DNA from 2 places in the Streptomyces sp. NBC_00273 genome. Region 2 is predicted to be linked to the other one. Evidence: riboswitches for the same ligand, from Rfam matches in the RefSeq annotation. Region 2 holds a riboswitch; the other holds the start of a gene.
The links. A riboswitch is a leader RNA that binds a small molecule or an ion and turns the genes downstream of it on or off. The one in region 2 is predicted to bind glycine.
Positions count from the first base shown of each region.

Region 1 (5,742 bases), 4.1 Mb from region 2:
GATGTCGTCCACGCTCACGCCCGTGGCCTTCGACAGGGGCCGCAGGTCGATGATGCACTCGTGCGCGACCAGGTTGCCCGGGCCGGTGTAGAGCACCGGGTAGTGCGGCTCCAGGCGCTTGGCGATGTAGTTGGCGCCGAGCACCGCCACCTGGGTGGCGCGCTTGAGGCCCTCGCCGCCCATCAGGCGCACGTACGACCACGAGATCGGCAGGATGCCCGCCGAACCCCACGGAGCGGCCGAGATCGGGCCGACGCCCGTCTCCGGGCCCGCGGTCGGCTGGAGCGGGTGGTTCGGCAGGTACGGGGCCAGGTGCGCCCGGACACCGACCGGGCCGACGCCCGGACCGCCGCCGCCGTGCGGGATGCAGAAGGTCTTGTGCAGGTTCAGGTGCGAGACGTCGCCGCCGAAGTGACCCGGCTTGGCCAGGCCCACCAGGGCGTTCAGGTTGGCACCGTCGACGTAGACCTGGCCGCCGGCCTCGTGCACCTGGGCGCAGATGTCGGCGACGTGCTCCTCGAACACACCGTGCGTCGAGGGGTACGTGATCATCAGCACGGCGAGCTCGTCGCGGTGCTGCTCGATCTTGGCGCGCAGGTCGGCCGTGTCCACCTCGCCGTCATCGGCGGTCTTGACGACGACGACCTTCATGCCGGCCATCACGGCGCTGGCGGCGTTGGTGCCGTGCGCGGAAGACGGGATCAGACAGACGGTGCGCTGCTCGTCGCCGTTCGCCCGGTGGTAGGCGCGGACGGCCAGCAGGCCGGCGAGCTCGCCCTGGGAGCCGGCGTTCGGCTGGATGGAGACCTTGTCGTAGCCGGTCACCTCGCAGAGACGTTCCTCCAGCTCGTTGATGAGCGTGAGGTAGCCCTCGGCCTGCTCGACCGGTGCGAAGGGGTGCAGCTGACCGAACTCGGGCCAGGTCACCGGCTCCATCTCGGTGGTCGCGTTGAGCTTCATGGTGCAGGAGCCCAGCGGGATCATGCCGCGGTCCAGCGCGTAGTCCTTGTCCGAGAGCTTGCGCAGGTAGCGCAGCATCGCGGTCTCGGAGCGGTGCTGGTGGAAGACCGGGTGCGTCAGGTACGCGTCCGAGCGCAGCAGGCCCTCGGGCAGCGTGTCGACCGTGGTCGCGTCCAGCGCCTCGATGTCCGCGGTGACGCCGAAGGCGGCCCAGACGGCCTCGACGTCGGCGCGCAGGGTGGTCTCGTCGCAGGCGACGGAGACGAGGTCGGCGTCCACCTGGAACAGGTTGACCCCGCCCTCGCGGGCGGCGGCGACGACCTCGGCGGCACGGCCCGGCACGCGGGCGGTGATCGTGTCGAAGTACGAGCCGTGCACGATCTCGACCCCGCCGGCCGTCAGACCGGCGGCGAGCAGCGTGGCGTAGCGGTGGGTGCGGCTCGCGATCGTCCGCAGGCCGTCCGGGCCGTGGTAGACGGCGTACATGCCGGCCATGACGGCGAGCAGCACCTGCGCGGTACAGATGTTGCTGGTGGCCTTCTCCCGGCGGATGTGCTGCTCACGGGTCTGCAGCGCCAGGCGGTAGGCCTTGTTGCCGTCCGCGTCCACGGAGACGCCGACGAGGCGGCCGGGCAGGGAGCGGGCGTGCTTGTCCTGGACGGCCATGTAACCGGCGTGCGGTCCGCCGAAGCCCATCGGGACGCCGAAGCGCTGGGTGGTGCCGACGGCGATGTCCGCGCCGAGCGCACCCGGGGAGGTCAGCAGGGTCAGCGCGAGCAGGTCCGCGGCGACGGCGACGATGGCGCCGAGCTCGTGGGCCTGGTCGATGACGGGCTTGATGTCACGGACGGCACCGGAGGCGCCGGGGTACTGGACCAGGACACCGTAGATGCCGCGCTCGGCGACCTCGGCCGGGATGCCGGCGGACAGGTCGGCGACGACGACCTCGATGCCGATCGGCTCGGCGCGGGTCTCGATGACGGCGATCGTCTGCGGCAGCGCGTCGGCGTCCACCAGGAAGACGTTGCCCTTGGACCGGCCCACGCGGCGGGCCAGGGTCATGGCCTCGGCGGCCGCGGTGCCCTCGTCGAGGAGCGAGGCGCCCGAGGTCGGCAGCCCGGTCAGCTCGGCGACGACCGTCTGGAAGTTCAGGAGCGCTTCGAGGCGGCCCTGGGAGATCTCCGGCTGGTAGGGCGTGTACGCCGTGTACCAGGCCGGGTTCTCCATGACGTTGCGGAGGATCACCGGCGGCGTGAAGGTCCCGTAGTAGCCGAGACCGATCATCGGCGAGAGGACCTGGTTGCGGTCGGCGAGCGAGCGCAGCTCGGCCAGCACCTCGGCCTCGGTGCGCGCCTCGGGCAGATCGAGCGCCTCGGCGGTCTTGATCACATCCGGGACCGCGGCAGCGGTCAGTTCGTCCAGGGAGCCGTAGCCCACCTGGGCGAGCATCTTCGCCTGCGCCTCGGCATCCGGGCCGATGTGGCGCTGTTCGAAGGGGATGCCTCGCTCCAACTGGGAGAGCGGAATGCGGTTGGCGGTCATGTACGGAGGCCTCCTGGTCGTATGACCTGCGAGGGGCACCACGGCGCGGGCACCCGGACGGCCTCCCCCTCTGTCATCTGCACCTGAGAGTTTCACCGGAGTCACGGGGGTATCCCGCTGTTCCGGCTTTCACCGTCGGTGAGGAGGGGGACCGGCACTGCACGCCCGGTACCCGCCCTGCTTTCCAGAGTGGCCTCGTCCGTGCGGTACGTATGCCTGAGAGATTCCGGGGAGGATTTGCTCCTTCGGCGCCTCCGTCTCGTTCACTCGGAGGACTCTCCCGCACAGGGTCGACAGCCGTTCACCAGCGTACCAGCGAGGATCTGAACCCTCCCCGAGTGGCCTCCGCTGCGGATATGCACTTCTGTAGTCATTACGGAGCAGTTGCGACCTTTTGGAGGGACCGTGCAGACCGACATCGATCCGCGCAGCCTGATCGGCCGAAAGGCGTTCGACCGCAATGGCACCAAGATCGGCACGATCGACGAGGTCTACCTCGACGATGCCACGGGCGTCCCGGAGTGGGCCGCGGTCCGGACGGGGCTCTTCAGCCGGGACGCCTTCGTCCCGCTGGAGCCGAGCGAGCTGGTGGGCGACGCCCTGCGGGTGCCCTTCGAACGCGCCCTCATCAGGGACGCCCCGGACTTCGGTGTCGGGCGCCACCTCTCCCCCGAACAGGAGCTGCAGCTCTACCACCACTACGGGCTGGACACGACCCTTCCGTCGGACTTCAACCACGACTTCGGCCGCCTGGCGGGTGACGAGAGCTGACGAGAGCTAGGGGGTGCCTAGGTCGTCAGGGCCGTTCCCCCACGAGCGGCAGCGGATCGGACGGCTCCAGCTCGGGGTCGTCCACCCGGAAGGTCCGCACCCGGCCGGGCTCCGATCCGGGCTGCTCGAACCGCACGGTCACCCGCCCGACGCCGCTGCCCTGCACCCATCCGGGCCCGTACACGGCATGCCGTACGTCACCCCCGGCCGTCCAGCGCCGTTCGGGGGCCGGCTCCGGCTCCCCGGGCGGCTCAGCGGCCCCCCGGGCCCCCTCGGCCGCCGTCTCGGTGGCACCGGCAGCCACCGCCTCCCCTGCGGCCCCGCCCGCCGTGTCCGCTCCGTCAGTCATGCCGGTCCCGTCAGTCCCGTCAGTCCCGTCAGCCCCGTCCGGCTCAGCGGCGAGTGACTGCGCGAACAGGTCCTCCTGCGTGTAGTCCGCCAGCCCGCTCACCCCCACGCCCAGCAGCCGCACCCCGCCCGTGGTGTCCACGCCCTCCAGCAGCCGCGCCGCCGCCTCCCGCACCACCGCCGGGTCGTCCGTGGGCCCCCGCAGGGTCTCGGACCGGGTCAGCGTGGAGAAGTCGTACCGCCTCACCTTGAGCACGATCGTGCGCCCCGAGTGCCCCGAGCCCCGCAGCCGCTGTACGCACCGGTCGGCGAGCCGCTGCACCTCGCCGCGGATCCGTACCCGGTCGTGCAGGTCCACGTCGAAGGTGTCCTCGACCGACACCGACTTCGCGTCCCGCTCCGCGACCACCGGCCGGTCGTCCAGCCCGAGCGCCATCCGGTACAGCCCTGCACCGGCGGAGCGGCCGACCATCCGGACCAGCTCGTCCTCCCCGGCCTCCGCCAGCTCCCCCACCGTGGTGATCCCGGCCCGGCGCAGGTGCTCGCCCGTGGCCGGACCCACCCCGGGCAGGGTCCGCACCGACATCGGCGCGAGCAGCTCGCGCTCCGTCCCCGGCTCGATCAGCAGCAGTCCGGCCGGCTTGGCCTCCTCGGACGCCACCTTGGCCAGCATCTTCGACCCGGCCAGCCCCACCGACCCGCTGAGCCCCGTGGCGGCCCGGATGTCGGCCCGCAGCCGCTCCCCCGTCTCCCGCGCGCTGCGCGAGTCGAAGGCCACCCCGCCCGCTTCCAGGTCCACGAAGGCCTCGTCCAGGCTCAGGGGCTCCACCAGGGGCGACAGTTCCCGCAGAATGGCCATCACCACGTCGCTGACCTGCCGGTAGAGGTTGAAGCGGGGGATCAGGTACGCGCCGTTCGGGCAGAGCCGCCGCGCCTGCCCCATCGGCATCGCGGAGTGCACCCCGAAGCGCCTGGCCTCGTACGAGGCCGTGGCGACGACCCCGCGCGGCCCGAGGCCGCCGACGATGACGGCCTTGCCGCGCAGGCTCGGCTTCGACGCCTGCTCCACGGAGGCGTAGAAGGCATCCATGTCCAGATGCAGGATGGTCGGCGCGGCTCTCACAGCCCGATGCTGCCCTACGCCACTGACAATGCCCGGGCTCGGGTCAGACGGCGCGGTTGCGGCGGGCGGCCAGCTCGTCCGTCGGGTTGTGCCGCACCAGGGTCTCGCCGGTGTCCACGCGCTCCCCGTGGAGCTGCGACAGCGCGCTCTCGACGTCGCGCCACACCACGCCCACCGCGATGCCGAAGACGCCCTGCCCGCCCTGGAGCAGGCTCACGACCTGGTCCGGCGAGGTGCACTCGTACACGGTGGCGCCGTCGCTCATCAGAGTCATCCGCTCGAGGTCCGAGAGCTCCCGGTCGTGCAGGTGCTGGACCGCCGTGCGGATGTTCTGCAGCGCCACCCCGGTGTCCAGGAAGCGCTTGACGATCTTGAGGACCACGACGTCGCGGAAGCTGTAGAGCCGCTGCGTCCCCGCCCCGTAGGCGGCCCGCACGCTGGGCTCCACCAGCCCGGTCCGGGACCAGTAGTCGAGCTGCCGGTAGGTGATGCCGGCCGCGGCGCAGGCCGTCGGCCCGCGGTATCCGATCTGCTCGGGCTGCGGGTCTGCGCCCACCGGTCCGACCGGCGTCGACTCCGGCTGGCGGCGCGCGGAACCGACCGCACCGCCGTGCAGCGGGTACGGCCCAGCCTCACTCCGTGCGGGGGTGCCCCCGGTCGTACCGTCGCCCGTGATCCTCACGCCGACCCTCCGTCCTTGACCTGCCCACCTCGAAGGTAGGCAGTCACCAGGGGTGCGTCAACGATCGCCACACTCGGCACGCCGAGTGATAATCACCCTGAGAGTGGTTTCCCGTATCCCTTTACGGGGAAAGGCTAATCGAATGGCCTGAGGATCCCCGAGGACGACGCGGCCGACACCTCACTGCGGGCCGGTGCCGAAGTCCTCCGGTGAGATCTGGTCGAGGAACTCGCGGAACTTCTCCACCTCGTCCTCCTGCTCGTCCGGAATGGCGATTCCGGCGTCGTCCAGCACGCCGTCACTGCCGTAGATCGGC
Region 1 covers NZ_CP108067.1:7,774,613-7,780,354, reverse strand. The annotation lists gene gcvP (aminomethyl-transferring glycine dehydrogenase) at 1-2,502, opposite strand, end outside; glycine riboswitch at 2,697-2,795, opposite strand; gene OG386_RS34835 (PRC-barrel domain-containing protein) at 2,908-3,273, shown strand; gene OG386_RS34830 (DNA polymerase IV) at 3,299-4,744, opposite strand; gene OG386_RS34825 (MerR family transcriptional regulator) at 4,788-5,426, opposite strand; gene OG386_RS34820 (bifunctional nuclease family protein) at 5,607-5,742, opposite strand, start outside.
Region 1: it holds a riboswitch for glycine, as region 2 does, so the genes downstream of both, gcvP (aminomethyl-transferring glycine dehydrogenase) here and gcvT (glycine cleavage system aminomethyltransferase GcvT) in region 2, are expected to answer to the same signal.

Region 2 (5,742 bases):
AGGATGACACCGCCGCGGGGACCGCCGAGGGTCTTGTGCGTGGTGGTGGTGACGACGTGGGCGTGCGGCACCGGGTTCGGGTGCAGACCGGCGGCGACCAGGCCGGCGAAGTGCGCCATGTCGACCATCAGGTACGCGCCGACCTCGTCCGCGATGCGGCGGAAGGCGGCGAAGTCCAGCTGGCGCGGGTAGGCGGACCAGCCGGCGACGATCAGCTGCGGCTTGGACTCCTTGGCGAGGCGCTCGACCTCGGCCATGTCCACCTCGCCGGTCTCGTCGACGTGGTACGGGACCACGTTGTAGAGCTTGCCGGAGAAGTTGATCTTCATGCCGTGGGTCAGGTGACCGCCGTGGGCCAGGTTGAGGCCCATGATCGTGTCGCCCGGCTTCAGCAGCGCGAACATCGCGGCGGCGTTCGCCTGCGCACCGGAGTGCGGCTGGACGTTCGCGGCCTCGGCGCCGAACAGCGCCTTGATGCGGTCGATCGCGATCTGCTCGACGACGTCGACGTGCTCGCAGCCGCCGTAGTAGCGGCGGCCCGGGTAGCCCTCGGCGTACTTGTTGGTCAGGACCGAGCCCTGGGCCTCCATGACGGCGACCGGAGCGAAGTTCTCCGACGCGATCATTTCCAGGGTGGACTGCTGGCGCACGAGCTCGGCGTCGACGGCGGCGGCGACGTCCGGGTCGAGCTCGTGCAGCGGGGTGTTGAGAACAGACATCAGGATCCCCTGGGGTGTCAGTTGTCGGAGTGGGTGAGCGCGGCGTACTCCTCGGCGGAGAGCAGGTCGGCCGGCTCCTCCGCGATGCGCACCTTGAACAGCCAGCCACCCTCGAACGGGGCGGTGTTGACGAGCGCCGGGTCGTCCACGACGTCCTGGTTGGACTCGACGACCTCGCCGGTGACGGGGGAGTACAGGTCGCTGACCGACTTGGTCGACTCCAGCTCGCCACAGGTCTCGCCCGCGGTCACCGTGTCGCCGACCTCGGGGAGCTGGGCGTAGACGACGTCACCGAGCGCGTTGGCCGCGAACTCCGTGATGCCGACCGTCGCGACGCCGTCCTCGGCGGTCGACAGCCACTCGTGCTCCTTGCTGTAACGCAGCTGCTGGGGGTTGCTCATGACCTGATTCTCCTGGATGCGGGGGAGTGGATACGAACTGCGGTCTTGGGTACTGAGACGGCGCCGTACGGGTTCCCGGACGGCGGACGTGGTGCGTGGGGCTACTTCTGCCGCTTGTAGAACGGCAGCGCCACGACCTCGTACGGCTCATGCGTACCGCGAATGTCGACGCCGACGCCGGACGTTCCGGGCGCGGCGTGCGCCGCGTCCACGTACGCCATCGCGATCGGCTTGCCCAGCGTCGGGGACGGGGCGCCGGAGGTGACCTCACCGATGACCTGACCGTCGGCGACGACCGGGAACCCGGCGCGCGGGACGCGGCGGCCCTCGGCGATCAGACCGACCAGCTTGCGCGGCGGGGCGGTGGCGGCGCGCTCGGCGGCGCCCTCCAGCGCGGCGCGGCCGACGAAGTCGCCCTCCTTCTCGAACTTCACGACCCGGCCCAGGCCCGCGTCGAACGGGGTGAGGGCGGTGGTCAGCTCGTGCCCGTACAGCGGCATGCCCGCTTCCAGGCGCAGCGTGTCGCGGCAGGACAGACCGGCCGGGACCAGGCCGACGCCCTCGCCCGCCTTGGTCAGCGCCTGCCACAGCTCCACGGCGTGCTCGGGGGCGACGAACAGCTCGAAGCCGTCCTCGCCCGTGTACCCGGTGCGCGCGATCAGCGCGGGCACGCCCGCGACGGTGCCCGGCAAGCCGGCGTAGTACTTCAGGCCGTCCAGGTCGGCGTCGGTCAGGGAAGCCAGGATGCCGGGGGACTCCGGGCCCTGCACGGCGAGCAGCGCGTACGCGTCGCGGTCGTCGCGGACCTCGGTGTCGAAGCCGGCGGCGCGCTCGGTCAGGGCGTCCAGGACGACCTGGGCGTTGGAGGCGTTGGCGACGACCATGTACTCGGTCTCGCCGAGGCGGTAGACGATCAGGTCGTCGACGATCCCGCCGTCCTCCTGACAGATGTGCGTGTAGCGGGCGCGGCCGACGCCGACGGTGGAGATGTTGCCGACCAGGGCGTAGTCGAGGGCCTTGACGGCCTCCGGGCCGGTCAGCGTGATCTCGCCCATGTGGGACAGGTCGAAGAGACCGGCCTTGGTGCGTACGGCGTTGTGCTCGTCGCGCTCGCTGGCGTACCGCAGCGGCATGTCCCAGCCCGCGAAATCGGTCATGGTCGCACCGAGCGAGCGGTGCAGCGCATCGAGGGCGGTCAGGCGGGGGGCAGTGCTCATGGGTGTGGCTCCCGGGTCCCAGGGCATCGACATGACATGACGAGGACGTTCCTCCCCATCTGTCATCGGAACCTGAGAGGTTCGCCGAGAGTTCCGCCGATCGCCCGATCGCCGGTTCTTCTCATCGACTTGCACCTTGGGTGGAGCTGCGCAGCAGCTCGCTTTTCAGATCTGCCTCATCCACGCGGTACGGGGCCTGAGAGATTCAAGGGAGGTTCTTGCTCCTTCGGCGCCCGCGCACGGCCTTGCGGCGTGCCGGGACTCTCCCGCGCGGATTCAAGCGGCCGGTATGCAGTTGGTCCAGATGGCGCACATCATTGCACGCCATGCCCGAGATCGGGCGGCGGGGTCCGAAAGTTCGTACGGCCCTCCGAAGAGTCGGACCGGAACCAGGGCCGCCGGATTACCGTCTCTTTACACTCAGTGGGCAAGGGTCCTGGTGACCCGATTCGGGGGAGGCGAACACTGTGCGGAGATTCGGAGTGGTGACGACGACAGGAACCGTGGAGGCGGTGCCCGCACAGCGCGGGGCGCGCGAGCGCGAGAGGGCGGCCGGTACCGGCCTCGGCCTCGTACGCGACCTGCGCGGAGCGGCCCTGCGCGCCCCGAGCCCGCTCGGCTTCGCGGCCGGGGACATCGTCGTGGTGTCCGGCCTGCCCGGCGGCGGCAAGAGCACGCTGATCAAGCGGGCGGCCGCCGAGGGCGGGGCCGTGGACTCCCAGGACACCCGTGAGCGCTGGGAGCGCCGCATGCCCGCGCCGCTGCCGTACGCGGTGTACCGGCCGCTGGTGCGCGCCGCGCACTACTGGGGGCTGTGGCGGATCCTGCGCTCCGGAGCCTCCGTGGTCGTCCACGACTGCGGAACGCAGTCCTGGGTGCGCGGACTGCTCGCGGCCGCAGCGCGCCGCCGGGGCCGCGCGCTGCACCTGCTCCTGCTGGACAGCAGTCCCGAGGAGGCCCTCTCCGGGCAGGCCGCGCGCGGCCGCCGGGTCTCCGCCTACGCCTTCGCCCGCCACCGCGGCGCGGTGACCCGGCTGCTGCGCGAGGCCGAAGCGGGCCGCCCGCCCGCGGGCTGCGCCTCGGTGACCCTGCTGGACCGGGCCTCCGCCGCGACGGTGACCCGCATCGCCTTCACCACCTGAGCCCGGCGGCCGCGCCACTGCCGGGCCCCGGCGGCCGCCCCCGGCAACGGTGCGGCACACGGGGCCGGTACCCTGCGGGGCGACACGCGCGGGAAACAAGACAGAGGCAGGGGCAGATGCAGGGCAGCGGCTGGCCGGGGAATGAGCTGGAGCAGGTGCTCGGGGCGGCGCTCGGGCAGCCGGACGCCGGGGGACGGATCCTGGAGGTCCTCGGACGCAGCCGGGTGTGGGTGCCCCTGCCCGGCGGGGGCGGCCCGACGACGGCCGGCCTCGACCTGCCCACCATGGACATCGGCGGAGCGGCGTACGTCCCCGTCTACAGCTCCGAGGCCCAGTTCCTCGCCTGCGTCGGCCCCGGCATGGACTTCGCGGTGGCTCCGGCCATCGAGTTCGCCCGCGGCCTGCCCCCGCAGCTCGGCATAGCCCTCAATCCCGAGGGCGCCGTCGGCGTACCGCTCCCGCCGCCCGCCGTCGCGGAACTCTGCCGCAGCGGCCGGACCGTGCTCGACGGCCCGGCCACCGGCGGCCGGGTCCGGCTCTTCGAGCCGGACTGGCAGGACGATCCGGTGGATTTCCTGGCCGCCGCCACCGAGGAGTTCCGGGCCACCGGGGTGGTCGCCGCCGCGCACCGCTGCCTCGCCAGCATCGAGGGCGGGGAGCCCCAGCTGTTCGTCGGTGTCCGCCTGGTGGGATGGGAACCCGAGATGCAGGGCGCGCCGATGGAGGCTCTCGGACGGGCCCTGACCCGGGTCCCGCCGCCGTGGCCCGTGCAGTTGATCCTGCTGGACGCCGTCCAGGACCCGGTCACGGACTGGATTCGTGAGCGCGTACGCCCCTTCTACCTGCCGTAGGGCCGCTTAAGCTGGTTACATCTCCTGGCCGCACGCGCGACTGCCGGTTCGGAGGACACGCGTGGAGCGACGGGCGGACGAAGAGGGGTTCCGGGTGAGTGCGTCAGGCACGGCCGCGGCCGGGCAGGTCGAGCACATGATGCGCCAGGTGACTCCCGGGCGCTACGAGAGTTACGAGTCACTCCTGCACGCCCTCGCCGAGGGCCGGCTGTGGATGCTGCTCTGGCAGGGGCAGCCGGGCTCCCCGGACGCCCAGTACGGCGGCATGGAGGTCGACAGCCTGGGCTACGCGCCCTGCGTCACCTCCCCCCAGGAGTTGGCCGCCAGCGGCTGGAACCGGGGCTACGAGGTGGTCACCGGGCGGGACATCGCCCGCGCGCTGTACCCCGACCGCTGGGGCCTGTGGCTCAACCCGCACGCCCAGGGCGGCGGCCTCGGCGTGCCCTGGGCCGACCTGCGCCGGATCGCCACCGGCCTGGACCGGATGCCGGCGGGCCCGCTGCGCCTGTCCGAGCCCGCGATCGAGCTCCCGCAGTTCTACGGGCTGCTGACCCAGCACGCGCACCGCACTCCGGCGGTGCGGTCGCTGCGCCGCGCGTGGGTGCAGCCCGCGCTCGGCTCCCCGTACCTCGCGGTGGGGCTCGACCTGTACGACGCCTCCGCGCCCGCGCTGGAATCCGTACGGGAGATGATGCGGCAGTCGGTCGGTGTGGTCCCCGAGGGCGTCCCGGTGTGCACGGTCGCACTGGGGGACGAGCACGACCCCGTCGCCATGTGGCTGCGCGCGCAGACCCGCCCCTTCTACGACCGCGAGGGCCAGGCGCCGGCGTACTGACCCGGCGTACTGACCCGGCGTACTGACCCGGGGTAAGCGTTCCGCGATGTCCGGACATGGGGGCATCCCTCTCGAAGGCCGCACCGATCCCCATCGGTGCGGCCTTCGGCGCATTCGGTGAATCCGCCCAAGATCCATGCCCGAAAGGGTAGTTGGGCGTCATGTCCGTTCCGTGCCGAACGGGCGGTGTTTCACCGCTCAACAGATCCCGGGGTTCGGATAACGGAAGGTGTAGGCGTAGATCACGGTTGCGCATCACATCCCCGGGGGGTCTGGCGGGCGCTCGAGAGGGCGTTGAAGACTCCACCCCACCGAAGGCCGGTCCATCTCGCAAACACCAGCCCTTCACGTGCACTTCCGGCACATTTCGTGCCAATCGCACCACCAGCGACGCCGATTGAACCAAGCCGCCACAGCGGCGGGCATGGGCCGACCGATGTCGGCCGAGAGGGGTCCCACCACGATGACGGCACCACTGCAGGACACCAGCGCGGCCGAGCCCGCAGCCGTGGCCACCTCCGAGGTTCCGCGCAAGGCGATCGAGGGACGGTCGCTCGGCCGTATCGCGTGGACCAGA
Region 2 covers NZ_CP108067.1:3,662,431-3,668,172, reverse strand. The annotation lists gene glyA (serine hydroxymethyltransferase) at 1-719, opposite strand, end outside; gene gcvH (glycine cleavage system protein GcvH) at 737-1,120, opposite strand; gene gcvT (glycine cleavage system aminomethyltransferase GcvT) at 1,222-2,337, opposite strand; glycine riboswitch at 2,513-2,616, opposite strand; gene OG386_RS15365 (AAA family ATPase) at 2,823-3,479, shown strand; gene OG386_RS15360 (enhanced serine sensitivity protein SseB) at 3,596-4,330, shown strand; gene OG386_RS15355 (enhanced serine sensitivity protein SseB C-terminal domain-containing protein) at 4,425-5,165, shown strand; gene OG386_RS15350 (ABC transporter permease) at 5,629-5,742, shown strand, end outside.